3 regions of the Photobacterium toruni genome follow, and region 2 is predicted to be linked to each of the others. Evidence: predicted binding sites of a transcription regulator. Region 2 holds the regulator's gene; each other region holds the start of a gene.
The links. The regulator MetJ, encoded in region 2, represses methionine synthesis genes. The targets are predictions, from matches to a motif close to TTAGACNTNTANANGTCTAA.
Positions count from the first base shown of each region.

Region 1: metN (methionine ABC transporter ATP-binding protein MetN) is a predicted target of MetJ. The motif match lies at 1,912-1,931, and genes of this name have one in related genera.
Region 3: metK (methionine adenosyltransferase) is a predicted target of MetJ. The motif match lies at 1,521-1,540, and genes of this name have one in related genera.

Region 1 covers NZ_AP024854.1:638,719-642,012, forward strand. The annotation lists gene OC457_RS03180 (methionine ABC transporter permease) at 56-742, opposite strand; gene metN (methionine ABC transporter ATP-binding protein MetN) at 732-1,766, opposite strand; gene gmhB (D-glycero-beta-D-manno-heptose 1,7-bisphosphate 7-phosphatase) at 2,070-2,627, shown strand; rRNA gene OC457_RS03195 (16S ribosomal RNA) at 3,285-3,294, shown strand, end outside.
Region 2 covers NZ_AP024854.1:192,966-196,259, forward strand. The annotation lists gene priA (primosomal protein N') at 1-1,218, opposite strand, end outside; gene rpmE (50S ribosomal protein L31) at 1,486-1,698, shown strand; gene metJ (met regulon transcriptional regulator MetJ) at 1,820-2,137, opposite strand; gene OC457_RS00945 (O-succinylhomoserine (thiol)-lyase) at 2,445-3,294, shown strand, end outside.
Region 3 covers NZ_AP024854.1:443,817-447,110, reverse strand. The annotation lists gene tkt (transketolase) at 1-1,215, opposite strand, end outside; gene metK (methionine adenosyltransferase) at 1,608-2,762, shown strand; gene OC457_RS02250 (SprT family zinc-dependent metalloprotease) at 2,915-3,294, shown strand, end outside.

The sequences.
Region 1 (3,294 bases), 450 kb from region 2:
TTCTCCTTAAATGGGCTTTCCCTGATGATGTAACTACAAGTAATAAGTTTGTGTTTTAACGATGATCAACCCGCTTAACGAGGTGATCACCAATAGATTGAATAAGTTGTACTAAAATAACTAACATGATGACGGTGATTGCCATTACTGTGCCATCAAAACGTTGATAACCATAACGAATACCGACATCACCTAAACCGCCACCGCCGACCGTTCCTGCCATTGCTGAATAACTGATTAAGGTAACTAAGGTGATTATGATGGCATTAATTATTGCTGGTAGTGCTTCGGGTAATAATACCTTAGTGATAATCTGCATTGGGGTTGCGCCCATTGCTTGGGCTGCTTCTATTAATCCAGTTGGAATTTCTAATAATGCCCCTTCAACTAAACGTGCAATAAAAGGAATAGCCCCAACCGTAAGCGGTACTATTGCGGCGGCCGTACCAATGGAACTGCCAACCACAAACCGAGTAAAAGGAATAATTGCAACTAACAAAATAATAAAAGGAATAGAACGACCAATATTCACCACAATCCCGAGTATTTTATTTAATAGCGGATTTTGCCATAAACCGTTTTTCTTGGTGAGGTGAAGAGCAACTCCTAGCGGAATGCCAATGGCAAAACCAATGATACCTGCGACAAACACCATCGTTAATGTTTGTCCTAGTGCCTCGATAAGTAATTCAGTTAGGCGTTGATTGCTCTGCCACCATGTTGTTATTGAATTAAGCGACATAGCCTAGTACCTCGACATTTAATTTGTGATCACGTAAAAAGCTAATAGCATTATCAATGGCTGTTTGAGTACCGAAAAATTCAGCTAACATCAGACCAAATTTAACGCCGCCAGCATAATCCATATTTGAACTTAATATGCTGATATCAAGATTAAACTCACGTGCAACCTGACTAATTAAAGGTGCATCAACAGAGTCACCAGTAAATTCAAGTCGAATTAAGGGATAACTTCCTTTGATAGGGTTTGGCGTCATTCTTACTTGATAATCTTCAGGAATCGATAAATCTAACGTTGAGCGAATAAAGGCTTTAGCTAATTCTGTTTTAGGATGTGCAAAAATATCACCTACTAAACCTTGTTCAACTAACTCACCATCGCCGATGATTGCAACTTGATGGCAAATACGTTTAACCACATCCATTTCATGAGTAATTAACAAAATGGTTAAATTTAGCTGCTGATTAATTTTACGTAATAATGTAAGTATCGATTGGGTTGTTGCTGGGTCTAGTGCGCTGGTGGCTTCATCACACAGTAACACCTTAGGATCAGAGGCTAAAGCACGAGCAATAGCAACTCGCTGTTTTTGGCCGCCACTTAGGTTTGATGGATAGCTATGACGCTTATCTTCTAAACCAACCAGTGACAGTAGCTGTGTAACCTTGGTATTTATCGTTTGTTCTGAAACGCCTGCAAGTTCTAATGGTAAGGCTATATTGGCAAATACGGTACGTGATGCGAGTAAATTAAAATGCTGAAAAATCATGCCAATCTTACGGCGAGCTAAGGTTAATTCATTTAATGAGAGTTGTGTTAAATCGATACCATCAACAATGACATTACCATTAGTTGGTTTTTCTAATAAATTAACACAACGGATTAGTGTACTTTTTCCCGCCCCTGATGAGCCAATAACACCAAAAATCGTTCCTTGCTCTATAGTGAGGTTGATATTTTTTAGCGCATTTATCGCGTTATCACCTTGATAGAACACTTTATTGACTTGTTTTATTTCTATCATTGAACTTCCTGATTCTTAGATGAAACGATTATATGAGAGTGATGTTATAGCATACAAGTTGTTGATTGTTAGTTGCTGCGGTTAAATTATGTTTATAACTGTTAACATGATGCTATTGGTAATTAGTTTTTAAGTCAATAGCTATTTTTACGTCTAGACGTCCAAACGATTTTTGTGTCTATAACAAGGTTAAGTTCAATGACAATCAGCCTGGTAGAGGTGATAACTAATACTTTTCAATGCCAACTCGTGCCATAATCTAACCAATATTTAATTAATATCTAATTTGTTGAGGGCTTTCTTGTGGCCAAACCTGCTGTCTTTATTGATCGTGATGGCGTGATAAACGTTGATCGTGGCTATGTACATACTGTTGATGATTTTGAATACATTGATGGTGTTTTTGGTGCATGTAAAAAATTCAAAGAAATGGGTTATTTACTTGTTTTAGTCACCAATCAATCAGGTATTGCTCGTGGTCTATTTAGTGAAGATGAGTTTCTCTCTTTGACTGAATGGATGGATTGGAATTTCGAGGATCAAGGTATTGAGCTTGATGGTATTTACTATTGCCCACATCATGCAACTGAGGGTAAAGGTGAATACTTACAAGATTGTGATTGTCGCAAACCTAATCCTGGTATGTTGATATCCGCTCAAAGTGATTTAAACATTGATATGTCAAAATCAGTAATGATTGGTGATAAAGCTGATGATATGAAAGCTGCAATAGCTGCAGACGTCGCTTTAAAAGTATTAGTGCGTACAGGTAAAGCTATTACAGAAGAAGGTGAAGCTTTAGCTGATGCCGTTTTCGATGGCATCAAAAATGTTCCAATATGGCTAGCACAACAAGCATAATTGTTGTGAGATAAAGCAGTAGTTAAGCTACTGCTTTTATTTTAAAGCTATCAATAAAACCGCGCAGCACATTCCGCAATTAATCCTGCCATTGTAAATCATAACGACTATATCTTTTCTTTTACTTCTTTATCTAACGTCTTATCGTTTTAATTTTTATTTCAATCATCATTTTTAATTGTTAACGATATTTAATTTATATGAGAATTAAATGAAGTAAGCATTATTTTTGATTAAAAAACGAATGAAATATAATGTTTTGAACAAAAAAAAAGCAGTTGATTATTTTAGAGTAAAAAAACGATTGTCAGCCCATAAAATCTCCCTATAATGCGACCTCACTGACACGGACAACGGCGCAAGCGGTTACCGAAAGTCAGTATTGTTCTTTAACAATTTGACCATGCAATCTGTGTGGGCACTCGTTGAATAGTTAAGTCGAAAGATTTATCAATGAACTGAGTGACCTAGAGCTAGAAGTAGTTCGATTGCTTTTTTGTTTTACTTTTTTATAAAAAGTAAAAATAAGAAAGCGGCACAGTCAATTCATTACCATTCTGTTGGAATGGTAATAGCTTTAAAATTACACTCTTTATTTATAAAGAGTTAGTTTTGAAGTCAGTATTCATTGAGCCGGTCGAAAGACCAACAAAACTTTAATTGAAGA
Region 2 (3,294 bases):
TGGTGCTGATAATCCCGCATTTAAATATAAGCCTTTAACATCAATCACCCCATGGCGGGCAGCACTGGCATTACCTGCGCGCTTTGATAGGGTGAGATAATGGTATTTACCTGTTTGCGCATTATGTAAGGTTTCAAGTGCAGGGGTTGCTGAGCCTAAGATAATAGGAATATTTTCTTTATTGGCTCGCATCACGGCAAGATCTCGAGCGTGATAACGTAGGCTATCTTGTTGTTTATAAGACGCATCATGCTCTTCATCAACAATAATAATGCCAAGGTTTGCAAATGGGGTGAACAATGCTGAGCGTGTTCCAATAATAATCCCGGCTTGATTATCACGTCCAGCAAGCCATGCTGTCATACGTTCGCTATCATTTAGACCTGAGTGAACGGTTTCTAAAGGAACATTAAAGCGGCGTTTAAAGCGATTGATTGTTTGTGGCGTAAGGCCAATCTCGGGTACTAAAATTAGCGCTTGCTTACCTGCCGCTAAAATAGGCTCAAGTAAATTTAGGTAGACCTCAGTTTTTCCCGAACCAGTAACACCATCTAGCAGATAACAGCCAAATCCTGGGTTACTGTTAACCGTTGCAATTGCTAATGCTTGCTCTTCATTTAAGCGTGGTTTCTGTTCTGTGATGGCAAATTTTGGCTGCCATTGATATTGTTTTGGTTGCTGTTGTTGTTGGTTTATCCAGCCTTTTTGCATGACAGCTTTTAGTGTTGCGCTGCTAACGTCATGCGCGAGTAAACTTTCGTGACTGAGTGCACCATTGCGTAATAGATTTAGAATTTGAGCTTGTTTAGGTGCGCGCTTTAAACCATTTAAGGGCTGTTCTCGACCCGTCTCGGTAAGGTGCCAAAATTTTAGGCTTGCGGTTGAGGCTTCACGTCCTTTCCGCAGTAAAGCGGGCATCGCATTGGCGAGAGTGTCACCTAATGGATATTGGTAATAACGACTGGCCCATTTTAATAATGCAAATAAAGCGGGTTGCCATAACGGCTGGTTATCTAAAACGTGTTGAATAGGCTTTAACTGTTGAATGGGAAAATCAGAATCATGACCAATAGCAACAACGATTCCAACTAATCGTTGGCGTCCAAAAGGCACTAGCACGCGTCCACCGATAACTGGGGTGGTATCAGGTTTGATTAAATAATCAAATGTTTTATCAAGTGGGACAGGTAAAGCAACGCGTGCTATTGAGGGGGTCATATTTTATCGCTTTAATTGAGCTTGCACTAAATAGTAACAGATCGCAGGATAGGGAATAAGTACTGCGATGCCGCAATCATTATTGACTGTTTTAACGATGAATAAAAGAGCAATAAAAAAACAGTGTCTGAGTTGATCTATGAGTAATGATTGATTACTATACGCCGCCTGATTTGTCGTAATTTTACGATAGACTATTTTATTAACCACGTGTGGTGCCCGGCTTTGGATCGGGAGAGCGACACGGCCTTAACTTGAGGTTTCCCCATGAAACAAGGTATCCACCCAGAATACAAAGAAGTAAACGCACGTTGTTCTTGTGGCAACACTTTCGTATTTAACTCTACTATGAGCAAAGACATCAACCTTGATGTATGCGATAAGTGTCACCCATTCTACACTGGTAAGCAACGTCAAGTTAGCTCTGGCGGTCGTGTGGATAAATTCAACAAGCGTTTTGGTGCGCTTACTAGCAAGTAATTACTTGCCAGCTGAATTTAAAAAAAAAGGGATGCGCAAGCATCCCTTTTTTTATTGTTTAAATTTGTAAGATATAAAAAAACCAGCATTGATGCTGGTTTTTTGCTATTTCATGTACATATTATTCATTAATGTCTTCGTAGCTGATACCCATCGCTTCCATTAATAATTTAGCTTCTGCAGGAAGATCGTCGGGATGGTCTTTACGGATATCATCATCTGTAGGTAGTGGTTGGCCTGTATAGGCATGTAAGAAAGCTTCACAAAGTAGTTCACTATTGGTAGCGTGGCGCAGGTTATTGACCTGACGACGAGTACGTTCATCAGTAAGAATTTTGAGAACCTTTAATGGAATAGACACTGTAATTTTTTTGACTTGTTCATTTTTCTTACCGTGTTCTGCATAAGGGCTAATATATTCGCCATTCCACTTTGCCATGTTTTACCTTCTCAGCGATGTTTAATTAATAATAATAACAATGTCGCGATGACGGTTGTTAGTACATAGTCATGATAGGCGGCGATATTACGTGAACATCGCTAGTTTGTCCTCTACCGTGGCATACAACCGTTGTTAGATCACGACTATTTTTTTCAATGACTGAATTTTAGCGGGATTTACTGCTATAAGCAAAGACATATAGATGTCTAGAAGTGTTGACGTCTTATTTTGATGTGGTTAAGGTTGTTTACAACGACCATTATTTATTTACAGGGTTCACCCCTTTATAACAAGGAACGTTATTATGAGTGATAAGCAGCTTGCAACTATTGCGGTTCGTACGGGCATTGATACTGATTCACAGTTTAATGCTGTTGTTCCTCCTATTTATCTTACCTCGACTTACAGTTTTCCGGCTTTAGGTGAGTTACCTCAATACGATTATTCTCGTTCAGGTAATCCAACTCGAAATACCTTAGCCGATGCTTTGAGTGAGATGGAAGGTGGCGCGGGTGGAGTGGTGACAAGTTGCGGTACTGCTGCGATGAATTTATTAGTGTCAGCATTGTTGGGACCAAATGATCTGCTTGTTGCCCCCCATGATTGTTATGGTGGTAGTTATCGTTTATTTAATACGCGCGCTCAAAAAGGGGATTTTAAAGTACTGTTCATTGACCAATCTGATCCCGACGCGCTAGCGACTGCTTTAGCTCAAAAACCAACTTTACTTTGGCTTGAAACGCCATCAAATCCTTTGGTAAGAGTGATAGATATTAAGGCTATCAGTCAGCAAGCACAGGCTGTTGGTTGCCAAGTTGCTGTCGATAACACCTTTTTGTCGCCGTTATTACAACAACCTTTATCACTTGGTGCTGATTTTGTGGTGCATTCAACCACTAAATATATCAATGGCCATTCAGATGTTGTTGGTGGTGTTTTAATTGCTAAAGCACAATCAGCCGCAGAAAATTTAACGTGGTGGGCTAATTGTATTGGTGCCACCGGGGCTCCTTTTGATGCGTATTTGACGTTGCGTGGTTTACGTACTTTAGCACCGAGAATGAGAATGCATGAAGAAAATGGTGCCGCGGTATTAGCCTATTTGCAGCAGCAACCATTAGTTGGCACTATTTACCACCCAAGTTTACCTACCC
Region 3 (3,294 bases), 250 kb from region 2:
ATCAGTCGGTGTCAGTGATTTAGAACCTGACCACATGGTTAAGTTTGATGGTGCTAAATCAGCAGAGCCACCCATAAACTCAGGTAATAACTGACCGTACGCCTCTAGTGCATTTTGTGATGCTTTACGTGATGCGATATTGGCAGGGTTCGCTTGCAGATCGGTGATGATCTTTGAAGTTTCAGCGTCCCAGTTAGTTGGTAAGTCACCGTTCATTCGACGAGTAAATTCAGCCGCTAATTGAGGGTAAGCTGCGCTATAAGCGGCAAACTTTTGCTCCCACGCGGTTTCTTTCGCATTACCCGCTTCAATAGCATTCCACTTTGCCGCAATATCAGCAGGAATTTCAAATGGACCGTGGTTCCAACCTAAGAATTCACGCGCAGCAGCAATTTCTTCTGCACCTAATGGCGCGCCGTGACAGTCATGTGAACCGGCTTTATTCGGTGAACCAAAGCCAATAATGGTTTGGCAGCAAATAAGGGTTGGTTTTGCTGTTTCAGCTTGTGCAGCAGCAATCGCAGCATTGATCGCGTCAGCATCATGGCCATCAACAGTTGAAATTACATGCCAGCCATAAGCTTCAAAGCGTTTGGCTGTGTCATCAGTAAACCAGCCTTCTACTTCACCATCAATAGAGATGCCGTTGTCATCCCAGAACGCAATTAGCTTACCAAGACCGAGAGTACCAGCTAATGAACATGCTTCATGAGAGATACCTTCCATCATGCAACCATCACCCATAAAGGTGTAGGTATAGTGATCGACAATCTCATGCCCTTGCTGGTTAAATTGCTCTGCCATGGCTTTTTCTGCCAGTGCCATACCCACCGCATTGGTAATGCCTTGACCTAAAGGACCGGTAGTCGTTTCAACACCTGGCGCGTAACCGTATTCTGGATGACCTGGTGTTTTTGAGTGTAATTGACGGAAATTTTTAAGATCATCAATTGATAAATCATAACCTGTCAAATGAAGCAGAGAGTAAATAAGCATTGAGCCATGGCCGTTTGATAATACGAAACGATCACGATCAGCCCAGTTTGGATTTTGTGGATTATGATTCAAATGATCACGCCACAATACTTCAGCAATATCTGCCATTCCCATCGGCGCACCCGGATGACCTGAGTTCGCTTGTTGCACACCATCCATACTAAGTGCACGAATTGCATTGGCTAGTTCTTTACGAGACACCGCATTGCTAGAAGACATATCTGCTCCAAATAGTCATAAAATAATAATTTACGAATAAATAATGTCGCTATTTATCAGCGAGCACTTAATTTCGTTTCAATATTGTCTCAAATAGATGCCATTGACTGCAAACGTTTTCGTTTTTAAAAAATCCAGTTTATTCAACAATATGCAATCTATTCAATTTTAAGTTTTTGTATTCAAAACAGTAACAATAAAAACCATAACCTTGCATCAATGCGGTTTTTGTCTAAATCCTTACAGATTACATTGTTGATTTTATAACTGGCAGGGGTATTATAGACGTCTAGACGGAGGTAGCTCTATACATATAAACGTATAGAATGCAGTGCAGTATCAGTATTACCGCTACCGTTCTACCAAATTTATGAATATAAGTGAGACCATCAATGGCTAAACATCTGTTTACTTCTGAATCGGTATCAGAAGGACATCCAGATAAAATTGCAGATCAAATTTCAGACGCAGTCTTGGATGCAATTTTAGAACAAGATCCTAAAGCACGTGTTGCTTGTGAAACTTACGTAAAAACTGGCATGGTAATGGTCGGTGGCGAAGTAACAACATCTGCTTGGGTTGATATCGAAGAAATCACTCGTGAAACAGTCCGTGAAATTGGTTATATTCATTCGGATATGGGCTTTGATGCTAATTCTTGTGCTGTTTTAAATACCATTGGTAAGCAATCACCAGACATCAACCAAGGCGTTGATAAAGCAGACCCTAAAGAGCAGGGCGCTGGTGACCAAGGTATTATGTTTGGTTATGCAACCAACGAAACTAAAGAGTTAATGCCTGCACCAATTACTTACGCACACCGTCTTGTTCAACGTCAAGCGCTTGTACGTAAGAACGGCAGCCTACCTTGGTTACGTCCTGATGCTAAATCTCAAGTAACGTTTGAATACGATCAAGGTAAAATTGTTGGTATTGATGCAGTTGTATTATCAACTCAGCACAGTGATTCAATTTCAACAGCGGATCTACGTGAAGCTGTAATGGAAGAAATCATCAAACCCGTACTACCTGAAGAGTGGTTACGTAAAGAAACTAAATTCTTTATCAACCCAACCGGTCGTTTCGTTATCGGTGGCCCAATGGGTGACTGTGGCTTAACAGGTCGTAAAATTATCGTTGATACCTACGGCGGTGCAGCACGTCACGGCGGCGGTGCATTCTCAGGTAAAGATCCATCAAAAGTTGACCGTTCAGCAGCATACGCAGCACGTTATGTAGCGAAAAATATCGTTGCCGCTGGTATGGCTGACCGTTGTGAAATTCAACTTTCATACGCTATCGGTGTTGCTGATCCAACGTCTATCATGATTGAAACGTTCGGTACTGAGAAAGTCCATCAAGAAATTATCATTGAAGCAGTTCGTCAACACTTCGACCTACGCCCATACGGCCTACAAGAAATGTTAAACCTACTTCAGCCTATCTACAAAAAGACGGCTGCATATGGTCACTTTGGTCGTGAAGAATTCCCTTGGGAAAAAACAGACAAAGTAGACGCACTACGCGACTTCGCTAAACTTAAATAATAATAAATTTAAGTTTATCAAATACTAAGGGACGATTATTCGTCCCTTTTTTATATATAAAATAAAATAATCGTCAATATTTATCCTGCCGTGTATAGTCGATCACGTTTATTCTCTGCTGCACAATCGATTAATCTAGGGTATTTCACACTATGACACCGCTACAAAAGCAAGTGCTTACTCACGTAGAGTGCTGCATCAAACATGCTAATCAACGCCTCAATAAACGCCTGCCTATGCCCACTGTAAATTTTAATCAGCGTGGAAAAATTGCCGGAACAGCCCATCTACAAAAATGGGAATTACGCTTTAACCCCATCTTGCTGGCTGAAAATCCTGATGCCTTTATCAATGAGGTAGTTGCTCACGAAGTTGCCCATTTAGTGGTATTTAAACACTTTGGTCGCGTTCGTCCTCATGGTCGCGAATGGCAAATAATCATGACAGCTGTGTTTAATGTCGAACCTAAAACTACTCACAACTTTAATGTCAGTTCAGTAGCAGGCACAACTTATATTTACCACTGCCCATG